One region of the Exiguobacterium sp. s133 genome, then DNA from elsewhere that is predicted to be linked to it. Evidence: predicted binding sites of a transcription regulator. Region 1 holds the regulator's gene; the other holds the start of a gene.
What was found. The regulator LexA, encoded in region 1, represses DNA repair genes until DNA is damaged. The targets are predictions, from matches to a motif close to CGAACATATGTTCG.
Positions count from the first base shown of each region.

Region 1 (7,404 bases):
CTGCGATGACATAACCACCCTTTTCAGCACCTTCGACTGTCGTGCCTTCAAGTTCAGGTAAACCTTGACGTGTCATAACGAGCAACGTCGGTTTGTTTTTCGATTGAACAGCTGTTTTCCAAGCGGCAATCGTTTCTTTTCCGTCTGCCGGACGATAGACCGTCAAGTTCGGCATCGCACGGAAACTCATCAAGTGTTCGACTGGCTCGTGTGTCGGACCATCTTCTCCCACTGCGATCGAGTCATGCGTCAAGACGAAGATTGATTGAATCCCCATCAATGCTGCAAGACGGACTGCCGGGCGCAAGTAGTCTGAGAAAACGAAGAATGTCGCACCGTAAGGGATGACGCCACCGTGAAGTGCCATTCCGTTGACAGCTGCTGCCATCGCGAACTCACGGACACCGAACCAAATGTTACGGCCGCTTGGATCGATATCGAAGTCAGCTTCGCCTTTTAGCATCGTGTTGTTCGAACCAGCTAAGTCAGCTGATCCCCCGAAGATTGATGGGATGTTTTTCGCAAGAGCGTTTAAGACTTCTCCACTCGTCTGACGTGTTGCTTTTTTCGATGTCAGATCATATGTCGGAAGATCTGCTTCCCAGTTGCTCGGCAATTCATTGTTGATCGCTTGAACAAGCTCAGCGTGCAATTCCGGATGTGCTGCTTTGTATTGCTCCATTTTTTCCGTCCATGCTGCTTCTGTATCAGCGCCACGTTTTTCGATGCGCTCCTCGAACAAGTCTTTGACTTCTTCCGGTACATAGAATTCTTCATGATCCCAAACGTAGCTTGCTTTCGTCAACTTGATTTCCGCATCGCCGAGTGGTGCACCGTGTGAAGCCGATTTCCCTGATTTGTTCGGCGAACCGAATCCGATAACCGTTTTGACTTCGATCAATGTCGGTTTTGTTGTTTCCGCTTTCGCCGCGTCGAGTGCTTTTGAAATCGAATCGATATCCGTTCCATCTTCAACACGGATGACTTGCCAGTTGTATGCTTCAAAACGTTGTTGGACGTTTTCAGAGAATGACTTGTCCAAGTCGCCATCAAGCGAGATATCGTTTGAATCATACAGGACGACGAGTTTACCAAGACCTAAATGTCCTGCGAGTGAAGCCGCTTCTGCAGAGACACCTTCCATTAAATCACCGTCTCCGCAAATGCCGTATGTGAAGTGGTCCACGACGTTTAGGTCGTCACGGTTGTATTTCGCTTCGAGGTGACGTTCTGCCATCGCCATCCCGACAGCCATCGCGATGCCTTGTCCGAGTGGACCAGTCGTCGCATCGACACCTGCTGTGTGACGGTATTCCGGGTGACCCGGTGTTTTTGAGTTCCATTGACGGAATGACTTCAAGTCATCCATCGCGAGGTCGTATCCTGATAAATGGAGGAGTGAGTAGAGAAGCATTGAACCGTGTCCTGCTGAAAGTACAAAACGGTCACGGTTAAACCATTCTGGATTTTTAGGGTTGTGGTTCATATGATCCGCCCATAATGTAAATGCCATCGGTGCTGCACCCATCGGCATTCCCGGGTGGCCCGAGTTCGCTTTTTGTACTGCATCAATTGATAAGGTACGAATCGTATTTACTGCTAGTAATTCTACTGTTGTCATGTTCGTCAAAACAATCATCCTCTCTCTTTTTCACAAATTCTATATCATTTTAGCACACACAGAAATGTGATACAACTTTTCTAAATAGTATGTCACATTAAAATGAATGCGCTCTCTATTGCCCTTTTCAAGCGACTTTCATGATACACATTACTGATTTTCCCATTAAAAAAGCTACCTCGCTCACGGATTGAGCGACGCAGCTTTCATTCATACAAAACTTGCTTACTGTTTATTGCGTTCTTCTTCTTGTGCTTGCTTCAATTTTTCAGGCGTAACATCCGTTCCTTCTTCATCAACGATTTTGATGCCCATCATTTGATTTTTGAACGAACCACGAAATGCTTCTAAATAGGCCGTTCTTAATTCTTTTTGTTCCGCCGTCTCAGCTTCCGTTAACGGTTCGACTTTTGATTTATTGGCAAGTTCATTAATTCGATCGAGTTGTTCTTGTGATAACATAATATCCCTCTTTCTCTTTGACTCAACGCGGAGCACTTTAATAGTAACCTTACTGTAAAAGACCCGAAAAAAAAAAGCAAGTTTGTCGCGTCAAGATGACACAACACCTGCTTTCATTCATAAGACTGGACAACTTCTTTATATTCAAGATAACGCCGATTGACCGTCGCTTTCGAAATATCATGCCCCATGCCGCGTAAGGTCGTCGCGATGTCAGCAAACGTCAAACCAAGTTCACGTAATCGAACGATTTCTTCAATCGGGACTTCCTTTCGACTGCGGCCGGCATTCTCGCCTTGCCGATTGAGATTTTGTTCGGGTCTAAAACCATTATCGACAGCCCGTCGCATGCCGCGTGCGATTTTTGCATTGTGGAGCTTACGCTGGTATTCCTCAACGAGTGAAACGATTTCGAGGACCATCGCTTCCGCATCTGCCAGTTGGTATTCACCGTCTGACTCCATCGTCATCAACTGGACATCATGTTTTTTGAACGTATGCAAAATCGCGATTTTGGCGTTTCCTCGTCCGATTCGTGTATCGTCCGTCACGAGCACCGCTTCCACCAGATGACGCGTTACATAATCAAGAACGGTCAACATCCCTTCTCGCTCTACATCATAGCCACTTTCTTTTTCGACGATGATATCTATGATTTCAAATCCTTTTGTTAAAGCGAGTCCCGACAGTTCTGCTCTTTGCCGCTCCAGTGAGCTCTCTTGTGCTTCTTTTTCCGTCGAGACGCGACAGTAGATTACTACTTTCATCGTACCTCACACCCCTGTTCGTTCATTCAACAACTTTTATATTCTGTCATTGTTGTGCGATTGGTACAACGATTTTGTCTTTCGAAATGACATGTTTTGTTTCGAGCTCATTGTTCTTGATCAGCCAGTCGATGTATTCTTGATTCGTCATCGAACCATCATTGTAGACTTCAGCTACTTGTTCGACTGTTACGTTCTCATCTACCGTGACTGACGCCGTAAGTAATCGGTGGACCTTTTCATCCGGTCGTGGTGTTAAAAGAAAAAGAATGAAAGCAAAACTGAGCGTATAAAACAGAATTGAAAAGGCATGAGTACGAATAGAATGAATCATCATGAATCCCTCCAAATAGGTTATTAGAATAAATGTTCTCGGAACAATTGTTCGCATAATCTATAATAAACACAGAACCAGTGTTCGGTCAATACAAAAACATCGAACAATTGTTTGTGCGCTCATTTGTTCTATGTTATAGTAATTCTAGAAACATATATTCCTAAATCCTAAAAAAACCAATCCGGAAAGAGGTGGCAATTCGTATGCGGAAAATGTCTAAACGTCAACAAGAAATCCTTGACTACATCATCGCTGAAGTGAAGTTAAAGGGCTATCCACCTTCAGTTCGCGAAATTGGTGAAGCTGTTGGTCTTGCTTCAAGCTCAACGGTACACGGTCATTTGGATCGTCTAGAAAAACGTGGACTGATTCGCCGTGACCCGACGAAACCACGCGCGATTGAAATATTGCTTGATAAACCTGAAGAAATCAACGAAGCGATCGTCCATGTCCCCGTTATCGGCAAGGTAACTGCCGGACTTCCGATCACTGCGATTGAAAACATAGAAGAGCATTTCCCACTCCCTGCACATTATGTAGGAAATGAAACCGTCTTTATGTTGACGATTGATGGCGAATCGATGATTAATGCAGGTATTCTTGATGGCGATCGTGTTATCGTGCGTCAACAAAACACAGCAGAAAACGGGGAGATTGTCGTTGCGATGACCGAAGATAGTGAAGCGACAGTCAAACGGTTCTTCTTAGAAGATCAACAGGTACGTCTTCAACCAGAAAATGACTCGATGGACCCGATGTATTTCGATAACGTGTCGATTCTTGGCAAGGTCATCGGCGTTTACCGGACGATTCACTAAGAGAGGGACCAGCTAAGCTGGTCTTTTTTCATGCCTTCTGGAAATGTACATGATACGGTCAACTCCGTTGCCCTAACGGGATATGTTGTTTATTCGGTCGCAACGAACCAAACGGATTGGCTCCCGACCGCTGTCGGAATCGCCGTCGGGACCTTATGGCTTTCGCCCGACTTAGACTTAAAATCGGAACCTTACTATCGTTTTGGCCCTTTGCGTGTCCTTTGGATGCCATACGTTAAAATTATGCCGCACCGCTCCATCTGGTCGCATGGCTTAATCATCGGAGATGTCATCCGCCTACTCTACAGTGCCGCTTTATTGATTCCGCTACTCTTTTTAGCCTTCTATAGTGAAATCATCCAAGCAAGCACGGTCGACTCATTGATTGACGTCATGCCTGCTTTTATTATCGGTGTGATGACCGCAAGTACGATTCATATCATCCTTGATCATACGAGTAGTTGGTTCCGCCCTAAAAAGAAACGAAAAAAACGTCGATCCTGACTTTTTCCATTCAATCATGGAAAAAGTCTTTTTATTATCCAATTCTAATTTTTTTAAACCTAAATATTGAAAATTTCGATTCCTATATTTCAATTATTTGTATTGAAAACGTTATCAATTCGGGTTAGGTTTAAATAGAAAGGTATTATTCGCTTTAATCCAAAGGGAGGGTTTTTGCATGAGTAATTTTATTAGTGAGATGATGGGAACATTGATTCTCGTCCTACTCGGGGATGGCGTCGTCGCCGGTGTCGTTCTGAAGAAAACCAAGTCTGAAAATGGTGGCTGGATTGTCATCACGCTCGCTTGGGGTCTCGCCGTTATGACCGGTGTTTACGTCGCGGCATCCAGTGGTGCCCACTTGAACCCAGCGGTTACTTTGTCGCTCGCGCTCAATTCTGACTTACCGTGGGCAGATGTACCTATCTATATCGCTGCTCAACTTGTCGGAGCATTCCTTGGCGCAGTACTCGTTTGGCTTCATTACATGAAACATTTTGAAGCGACAGAAGATCAAGCCGCAAAACTCGGTGTCTTCGCGACAGGTCCAGCAATCCGTCATACGGGATCAAACTTAGTATCTGAGATCATCGGGACATTCGTTCTCGTCTTTGGTATCTTGGCGCTTGGAGCGAATACGTTTGCAGACGGACTCAATCCATTGATCGTCGGTCTCCTCGTAGTCGTCATCGGTCTTTCGCTCGGTGGTACGACGGGTTATGCAATCAACCCTGCCCGTGACCTTGGTCCACGTATCGCCCACGCGATCTTACCGATTCCGGGTAAGGGATCATCAGACTGGGGTTACTCATGGATTCCGATTGTCGGACCAATCATCGGAGGCGCAATCGCCGTCTTCATCTATCAACTGCTATTTTGATTGAGCATTAGGTATCTTAACTATTCAAGGGGGACTCACAGATGGAAAACAAGTATATTTTAGCACTCGACCAAGGAACGACAAGCTCACGCGCCATCATTTTCGATCATGATGGTCAAATCGTCAACTCTGCTCAACGTGAATTCAAACAATACTTCCCACAACCAGGCTGGGTCGAGCATGATGCAAATGAAATCTGGGGTTCGATTTTAGCAGTCATGGCGGATGCACTCGGAACGGCTGACATCAAACCGAGTCAAATCGCGAGCATCGGAATTACGAACCAACGTGAAACGACAGTCGTCTGGAACAAGGAAACGGGAAAACCAGTTTATCATGCCCTTGTCTGGCAATCGCGTCAAACGGCCGACATTTGTGATGAGCTAAAAGAACAAGGACTCAATCAAAAATTCCGCGATAAAACTGGCTTACTCATCGATGCCTACTTCTCAGGAACAAAAGTCAAATGGATTCTAGATAACGTCGATGGTGCACGTGAGCAAGCAGAGAACGGGGAACTGCTCTTCGGTACAATCGATACGTGGCTCGTCTGGAAGCTCTCAGGTGGAAAAACACATATCACAGACTACACGAATGCCTCACGGACACTCATGTACAACATTTACGAACAACAATGGGATGACGAGTTACTTGAAATCCTGACAGTCCCTAAATCGATGTTGCCAGAAGTCCGTCAATCAAGTGAAGTCTACGACAACACAGTCCCGTATCACTTCTTCGGCTTCGAAGTTCCAATCGCCGGCATCGCCGGTGACCAACAAGCTGCCTTGTTCGGTCAAACGTGCTTTGAACCGGGCGAAGGGAAAAACACATACGGTACAGGTTGCTTCATGTTGATGAATACGGGCGAAAAAGCCGTTTCTTCAGACCACGGACTCTTGACGACGATCGCTTGGGGCGTCGACGGCAAAGTGGAATACGCACTCGAAGGTTCAATCTTCGTTGCCGGTTCTGCAATCCAGTGGTTGCGTGACGGTCTCCGAATGTTGAAAAATGCAAAAGACTCAGAAGGCTACGCTTTGAAAGTCGATTCAACAGACGGTGTCTACGTCGTTCCTGCTTTCGTTGGTCTTGGTGCACCGTACTGGGATAGCGACGTTCGCGGTGCCATCTTCGGATTGACACGCGGGACGGAAAAAGAGCACTTTGTCCGCGCAACACTCGAGTCACTCGCTTACCAAACTCGCGACGTCTTGACAGCGATGCAGCAAGATTCCGGCATCGAACTGAAAACGTTACGCGTCGACGGTGGTGCCGTTGCCAACGACTTCTTGATGCAATTCCAATCGGATATTCTCGGTGTTCCAGTTGACCGCCCGGAAATCAATGAGACGACGGCACTCGGTGCAGCCTACCTCGCTGGACTCGCTGTCGGCTATTGGAAAGATAAAGCTGAAATCAAAAAGCAGTGGAAACTCAACCATCAATTCACACCTGAAATGAAAGAAGACGATCGCGAAAAACGTTATGCCGGATGGCAAAAAGCGGTCGAAGCGACAATGGCATTCACACCGAACAAAAAAGCAGCCAACGCAAACGTCTAATCGAACAACGATGACTTTTGCACCACTCTATTAAAAAGAAGCGATTTCGATATCACTCGAAATCGCTTCTTTTTTTATCTTTGACCTCTTAATTCATACAACTTCTCAATCCACACCAAAGAACTCCCCTCTAAGCGAACAGGCAGATACCTGACTTAGAAGGGAGATCGGTCTTACGCGAATCATTTAGGCGAATTCATTTTTCAATCCGTCAACGACTTCAGTCAGTGACTTCGATTGACCACTTAAAACAGCCGCGAGGAATGCCCCTTCGACGAGCGGCGCCTCGACAAATTGGACCGTTTTATCACCGCTATACAGTTCAAGGGCCAACTCCGTATTCATTGTTGCAGAACCGATATCCGTCAAGATGACACCGTCATCGTCGAGCGCATTCAACGTCTCTTCAATGCGCGAAGCATCTGTCCCGATGCTTCCATCCGCTAAACC
Region 1 is NZ_JACSMK010000017.1:28,047-35,450, reverse strand. It holds gene tkt (transketolase) at 1-1,639, opposite strand, end outside; gene KNP96_RS16270 (DUF896 domain-containing protein) at 1,847-2,083, opposite strand; gene KNP96_RS16265 (YneB family resolvase-like protein) at 2,197-2,850, opposite strand; gene yneA (cell division suppressor protein YneA) at 2,897-3,184, opposite strand; gene lexA (transcriptional repressor LexA) at 3,391-4,005, shown strand; gene KNP96_RS16250 (metal-binding protein) at 4,036-4,509, shown strand; gene KNP96_RS16245 (MIP/aquaporin family protein) at 4,688-5,389, shown strand; gene glpK (glycerol kinase GlpK) at 5,431-6,954, shown strand; gene dhaM (dihydroxyacetone kinase phosphoryl donor subunit DhaM) at 7,141-7,404, opposite strand, start outside.

Region 2 (7,404 bases), on a different contig from region 1:
GATGCCGCGTCCGACCAGTTCCGTCGCAACCAGGCTCCACATGATGATCCAAAGCACTTGGAAGGAGAGGGTGATAGCACTTGGCCAACTGATTGGGAACATCACCGCAATCAGACCAATGATGATGCCGATATGTAACAGTTGATCAATCCAAAAAGCCGGTGCCGGTTTGATGATCCGCTTAAGTTGCGAGCGGTCAATGACGGCGTGTGATCCGATAATCGCACTGAAGAGATACAGGGCACTTGCGAGCTCGAATTGTCCGGTCAGGTAAAAATAACTTAAGACAGCCGCTGTACAGAGGCTATGTATCCCGAGATGGACGAGCAGGGGGCGAAGCTTCCGGTGCTTGTGCTCCGCGATCCGTTTACCTTGCAGCGGGAAATCGGCAATGAGATGGGCAATCAGAAGGCTCAACAGTAAATTCATCCAATCGCCTCCCAGACCTGGAGTTGCTCGAGCGCTTGTATAAAAGCCGTTTCGAGTTGCTTCCGTTGTTTACGTTGCGAGCGGGCAACAAGTTTCGCGACGTTAATTCGGGCATCTTTTTCTTGAAAACCCATTTTTAGTCCGATTTCTTCATACGTTGCGTCCGGGAATCGGTCCATCAGTGTATGGAGCTCGACTTGACGATCTGTTTTCCCAAAATAAGCGGGATACAGCATATCGACATAGCCTGTTAGTAAAGCAGCCGGGAAATAAGGGGGGCCGGCGAAAACGATTTGATTGTCTGATTTTTTGGCCGCCTCTTGCGCTTGGAAGGCAAAAATGATGGCGCTACCGTTCGCTTCGTCGGCTTCTGTCGTCGAAAGCGTTTCATATTGACCAAATCCGACGCCGACATAACCGTCGAGCGGACTATTAACGAGTTCGAGTAAAACAGGATAACAGATTGGGTAGCTTTGGAAAACACCGAGTAAGCTGTCTCCAGACTTGATTTGAAATGGGACGAGTGCGTCTTTAAACTGATCATTTAATTGCTCCGCTAACGTCCGGAGTGTCTGCAATAATTCTTCTTTGTGCGGAAAAGTGCGTGAGTTTTTGACGTCAAATGAAATGGCGACGGCTTGCATCAAATTCCTCCTTTGTTACTGATAATCCGGTTACAACCGTAATGTTACCGACATAAAGGTAACAAGTGATTTGTTACTGTATTTAGAGTAACAGGGGTGGATGTAAAAAACAAAGGGGCAAACTGACTATTTTTTATGGGGGACATGCAAAAAAATTATTTTTTTGTTAGTTAACATAACATATATTATCAATAGTTAAATAATCTTGTCTCATAAGTAAGGTAAACTCAATATAGTGAGACAAAACAAAAAACACGACATTAGCCGTGTTTGCGACAATCATATGGTTGATTACGTTCCAACCGATGAATGAGCCGATCAAGAAAAATATGATGCCGGCGTTCGAGCTGTGTGATGCGATCAAGCGGCAACCAGGCGAAATGGAAAAAATCACCGCAATCTTGACCGTCACCCGCAACACAATGCGTCCATCTGTTTTCTTGGCATTCGATATGGGCATGATAGAAATACGTGTAATGGACCCGCATCCGCTCTGGGTAACGCATCTCTTCTTCGCCAACGTATTGAACGGTCGCAAGTGATAGACCACTTTCTTCCAACGTCTCGCGGACGGCTGCTTCCTTGGCGATTTCTGCGTCTTCAATCGTCCCGGCAGGAATCTGCCAGTCACTATCTGGAGCTGATTGTGGATGAAAAACAAGTAGTTCCCATCCCTCTGGTTGTTCCCGTGTGATATAGATTGCTACTTTTTCGCGTCGTCTGAATTTCATCTTCATCACCTCTCCAGTTAGGCAGATGGCACAAAAGCAGCTAAGGACGGATCCGTAGCTGCTTGAGAAATACATATAAGCTACGCTTCGAACCGCTTCGCGTCTGATGTGACATGCTTGACCTGACCATTTTCTTTTATTGTAGCGGTTATTGGTCACTCTTTCAATTTGTAAACTAAAGATTCACCGATAATTTGTGGAAATAATCTAAAAAAATGATTAAAAAGACGACATTTCCTACAAAAAGACAGAAAAAAAGACGTCCCCCACGCTTCATCGTGAGGGACGTCTGACCGTCAAACGGTATACCAGTCAACGAGTGGACCGAATTTTTCTTCATCATACGCAAACGAACCATTCGATAAGCGATCGAGATAAGACAAGGAACCGATTTGAATCGATTTTGCCTGCTCTTTTCCGATTAAAAGGAGTTCTTTTTGATTCGTGACATCAAGTAACGCCGCTACCTGATGCGGTTTTGATTTTAAATCACGCAACAATTGCTGACCACGTAAGGCACGATTCGTGATTTGGAACTGATCCGAAAGGCGCATCTTCTTCAAGGCACCCCGCTGTGTCAGTAAGACGATATTCGGTGCTTGCATAAAGGCAATCGCCCCTGCGACGACATCATCATCCTTCAGGTTGATGGCTTTGACACCTGCTGCCCGAACGCCGACGACCGGTACATCGTCTTCCGTGAACCAAAGACCAAAGCCGTTTTGCGTTGCGAGGAACAATTGTTTCTCGCCAGTTGAGACCGCAGCATAGAGGACCTCGTCATCTGCTTTTAAGCGGACGCCTTGCAATGGTTTCGACTTCCGCTGGGCATTGTAATCGCTCAGTTTCGATCGTTTGACCATTCCTTGGCGAGTGACGAACAGACAATGTGACGTTTCGTCGAACGTCCGGACGAGATCAATCGAGAGGACACGGTCGCCCGGTTCGAGTGGTACGAGATTGGCGACGTGTTGTCCGCCATCCTTCCATTTCGTATCTGGGAGCTGATGGACCGGAATCAATAAGTAATTACCGCGTATCGTCCAGACGATGACGTGATCGGTCGTCATCGCTTGCCCTTGATAGAGCAGACGATCCTGTTCCTTCATCTCCGGGAGGTCGTTCGAGGCACCGAATGACCGGAGCGACGAGCGTTTGATGTAGCCGTTTTTCGACATGAAGACCATCGTTTCTTCGACAGCGATCATGACTTCCGTCTTCAGTTTCAGTTCTTCGACCTCAGCTTCGACGGTCGAACGGCGTTCATCCGCGACTTGATCCTTTAAGATGCTCAATTCTTTAATGATGAGGCGGTTCCGCGTCTTCTCATCGTTCAAGATTTTCTCGAGACGCGTGACTTCCTTCTCGAGTTTTTCAGCCTCTTCCTGCAATTCGACGATGTCCGTATTTGTCAGGCGATACAGTTGGAGCATGACGACGGCTTCCGCTTGGCGGTCCGAGAAAGAGAACCGTTCAATCAGGTTCTCTTTTGCTTCCGCTTTGTTCGTCGCAGCCCGAATCAGACGAAGTGTCTCATCGAGGACGGAAATCGCTGTCATCAAGGCAGAAACGACTTCCTGGCGGCGTTTCGCTTGATCGAGATCAAACGTTGTCCGGCGGATGACGACTTCCTTGACGTGGCTTAAATAAGCATCCAGTAAGGCGAGCACACCCATTTGACGCGGTGTCCGCTCATGGATGGCGACCATATTGTAGTTATAGGCGACTTGGAGGTCGGTTTGTTTGAGGTAAAAATGTAAAATCCCCTCTGCATCAGCCTCTTTTTTCAGTTCGATGACGACACGCAGTCCATCCCGGTCCGTTTCATCGCGGACATCAGCCACTCCTTCGACTTTACGGTCGAGGCGTAATTCTTCCATCCGTTTGACGAGATTTGCTTTGTTGACTTCGTATGGCAGTTCCGTGATGACGATTTGCTGACGTCCCCCGCGGAGTGTCTCGATTGTCGCCCGCGACCGGATGATGACTTTCCCGCGTCCTGTTTCGAACGCTTTTTTGATCCCGTCGAGCCCTTGCACGACGCCACCAGTCGGGAAATCAGGTCCTTGCATGTGTGTCAGCAGGTCGTTGACGTCATTGACCGTGCCTGAGATGCGACCGATTGCCGCATCGAGGACTTCGCCCGCGTGGTGCGGAGGAATCTCTGTCGCGTATCCGGCAGAAATCCCGGTCGAGCCGTTCATCAACAAGTTCGGTAACAACGAAGGTAAAACGAGTGGTTCTTCCGTCGTATCATCAAAGTTGAGGGTATAATCGACCGTCTGTTTATTGATGCCGTCTAGAATCAAGCTTGAGACTTTCGAGAGACGCGCTTCCGTATACCGCATCGCGGCCGCGCTATCGCCGTCGATCGATCCATTATTCCCTTGCATGTCGACGAGCGGGTACCGTAACTTCCACTCCTGACTCAAGCGGACCATCGCCTCATAGACAGACGAGTCGCCGTGCGGGTGGTAATTGCCGATGACGACCCCGACCGTCTTGGCAGACTTCCGGTACGCACGGTCATACAGATTCCCTTCCGTATGCATTGCATAGAGAATACGCCGCTGGACGGGTTTGAGCCCGTCGCGCGCATCCGGTAAAGCCCGGTCTTGAATGATGTATTTCGAATAACGTCCGAACCGGTCACCGACGACCTGTTCGAGCGATAAATTTAAGATGTTTTGTAAATTAGACATGCTTTGTCACACTCGCTTTCGTCACGTGTTCGTTTTCAATGATTGAGATGTCTTCCGCGAGTCCGAACGCGACGTTATCTTCAATCCATGACCGGCGGTGGCCAACGTTATCGCCCATCAAGACGGAAACACGTTTTTCAGCAACGGCGGCGTCGTCGATCGTGACGCGAATCAAAGTCCGGGTCTCAGGATCCATCGTCGTTTCCCAAAGTTGAGGAGCATTCATCTCACCAAGTCCTTTGTAGCGTTGGATCATATAGCCTTTACCATACTTTTTCGTTGTTTTCGCAAGTGTGTCTTCATCCCAGACATACTCAAACTTCTCCGTTTTCCCCTTACCTTTCGAGACACGATACAGCGGAGGTAAAGCGACGAAGACTTTTCCGGCGTCAATCAACGGACGCATGTAACGGAAGAAAAACGTCAGCAGGAGGACTTGAATGTGGGCCCCATCGGTATCGGCATCGGTCATGATGATGACCTTGTCGAAATTACAGTCGGACAGGTCGAAATCTGCCCCGACCCCGGCTCCAATCGCATGGATGATCATGTTGATTTCTTCATTCTTCATGATGTCCGCGAGTTTCGCTTTTTCCGTATTGAGGACTTTCCCGCGTAACGGTAAAATCGCTTGGAACGTCCGGTTCCGTCCTTGTTTCGCAGAACCGCCGGCAGAATCTCCCTCGACGAGGAACAATTCATTTTTGTCGGCGTTTTTTGAAGCGGCCGGTGTCAATTTCCCGTTTAAGATGCTGGAACGTTTCTTTTTCTTGCCGTTGCGCGCTTCTTCCCGGGCTTTGCGGGCTGCTTCGCGAGCTTGTGCCGCACGAATGGCTTTTTTAATGAGCAAAGTCGCCGTTTGCGGGTTTTCTTCGAGGTACGTCGACAGACGGCGGCTGATGACGGCGTCACAACTCGTCCGTGCTTCAGGAGAACCGAGTTTTGACTTCGTTTGTCCTTCGAACTGGAGGAATTCTTCCGGAATCCGAATCGAGACGATCATCGTCAAGCCTTCCCGGATATCATTGCCGTCGAGATTTTTATCTTTTTCTTTTAATAAACTATTTTTACGGGCATATTCGTTCATAACGCGGGTCATTGCCGTTTTCGAACCGACTTCATGGGTTCCGCCGTCACGCGTCCGGACGTTATTGACGAACGACAGGACGTTTTCCGAGTAGGCGTCCGTGAACTGGAACGCGATATCGACTTCGATTTCGTTTTCGACGCCTTCAAACGCGACCGTCGGATGCAGGACATCCTTGTCGTCGTTCAAATAACCGACGAACTCGCTGACCCCTTCTTCGTATTGGAAGACATCTGCTTTGTCGGACCGTTCGTCCGTCAACGTGATTTTCAAGCCTTTTAAGAGGAAAGCGGATTCACGAAGACGTTCAGCGAGCGTTTCGTAGTTGTATGTCAAGGTACTGAAAATTTTCGCATCCGGCTTAAAATAGACAGCCGTTCCTTTTTGACGCGTCGCTCCCGTCTCAAGTAACGTCGTTTTAGGCATTCCGCCATTTTCAAACGTTTGCTCGAACTGTTTTCCGTCACGATAAATCGTCACCTTCAAGTCTGTGGATAAGGCATTGACGACGGAGGCACCGACACCATGCAATCCACCAGATGTCTTATAACCGCCTTGACCGAATTTTCCGCCGGCGTGGAGAACGGTGAAGATGACTTCTGCCGTCGGTTTCCCCGACGCGTGCATTCCCGTCGGCATCCCGCGCCCGTGGTCACGGACCGTGATGGCGTTATCTTTATGGATCGTGACATCGATCTGTTCCCCGAACCCGGCAAGGGCTTCATCGATTGCGTTATCGACGATCTCATACACCAAGTGGTGGAGTCCACGATGATCGGTCGATCCGATATACATACCTGGGCGCTTCCGGACAGCTTCGAGTCCTTCGAGCACCTGGATGGCATCGTCATTATAATTGTTTAAATCTGTCGCCATAGTTTTCACCTCATATAGAAAAACGCCGATTTTCCAAACATTCGTTCGTTTTTCTAGTAGTCTGTATCTAATTGTAGGCATCTTCTTGCTATCTGACAAGGGGGAACGTAAAAAAGACACTCACTCGCGTTTGAGTAAGTGTCTTGATTTGACTCGAAATCATAAGTATTGGTGTTCGATTTTGATGCATCGATTTTCGATATACGGGATTCCTGCCCCGAGCGCTAAACTTTCCGCTTCGACGCTCGACAGACCGAGCTGGTTCCAAATCATCCCGACGTCGCCATGGGCAACCGCTTCTTTTGCAGCGTCCGCTAAAAACTCGGAGCGACGGAACACGTCGACGATATCGATATGACCCGGGATGCTATCGACCGTCGGATAAACTTTTAATCCGTTCCATTCGTCAAGCGTCGGATTGACGGGAACGACCTCGTACCCGTTCTGCACAAGATAATCGGCGATCCAGTTCGCAGTTTTCCCGGAATCACTTGAAATCCCGACGACGGCAATCCGTTTCGCTTCTTTTAGTAATTGGCGTGCTTGTTGATCAGAAATCATTCGTTTCTCCCCCTATACGTAATTGAGTCAATCTTCTTGTCTATACCCGAATCACTTTCGGTTAAGCCGTGTTTCTAAAAGTTTGCAACAATTCCGAGAAAAAACGAAAAACGATCTGTACGAAAATGAGACGACCAACCACCTGTCGAAGTCATGTTCGATGCAACTGAGAGCGAAATTGGTTTTCAAGAATATTTTTCTGAATTCATTCTATCAAGGTGACATAATACAATTATTGTTCTGTTTGACATAAGAAAATACACCTTTCGTTGATTTGCATCGAGTTGACCAGTCACCCGTTAGTCGGAAAGTCGATGCAACTGAGGTCTCCCTGTCTGACAATTTAATATTGCGTGAAATAACTATTTCACGCA
Region 2 is NZ_JACSMK010000011.1:13,398-20,801, reverse strand. It holds gene KNP96_RS13260 (DUF3307 domain-containing protein) at 1-429, opposite strand, end outside; gene KNP96_RS13255 (hypothetical protein) at 426-1,073, opposite strand; gene KNP96_RS13250 (NUDIX domain-containing protein) at 1,334-1,804, opposite strand; gene parC (DNA topoisomerase IV subunit A) at 2,101-4,506, opposite strand; gene parE (DNA topoisomerase IV subunit B) at 4,499-6,469, opposite strand; gene KNP96_RS13235 (CoA-binding protein) at 6,629-7,030, opposite strand.
Region 2: a site for LexA is predicted at 6,504-6,517, ahead of parE (DNA topoisomerase IV subunit B). Genes of this name have one in related genera too.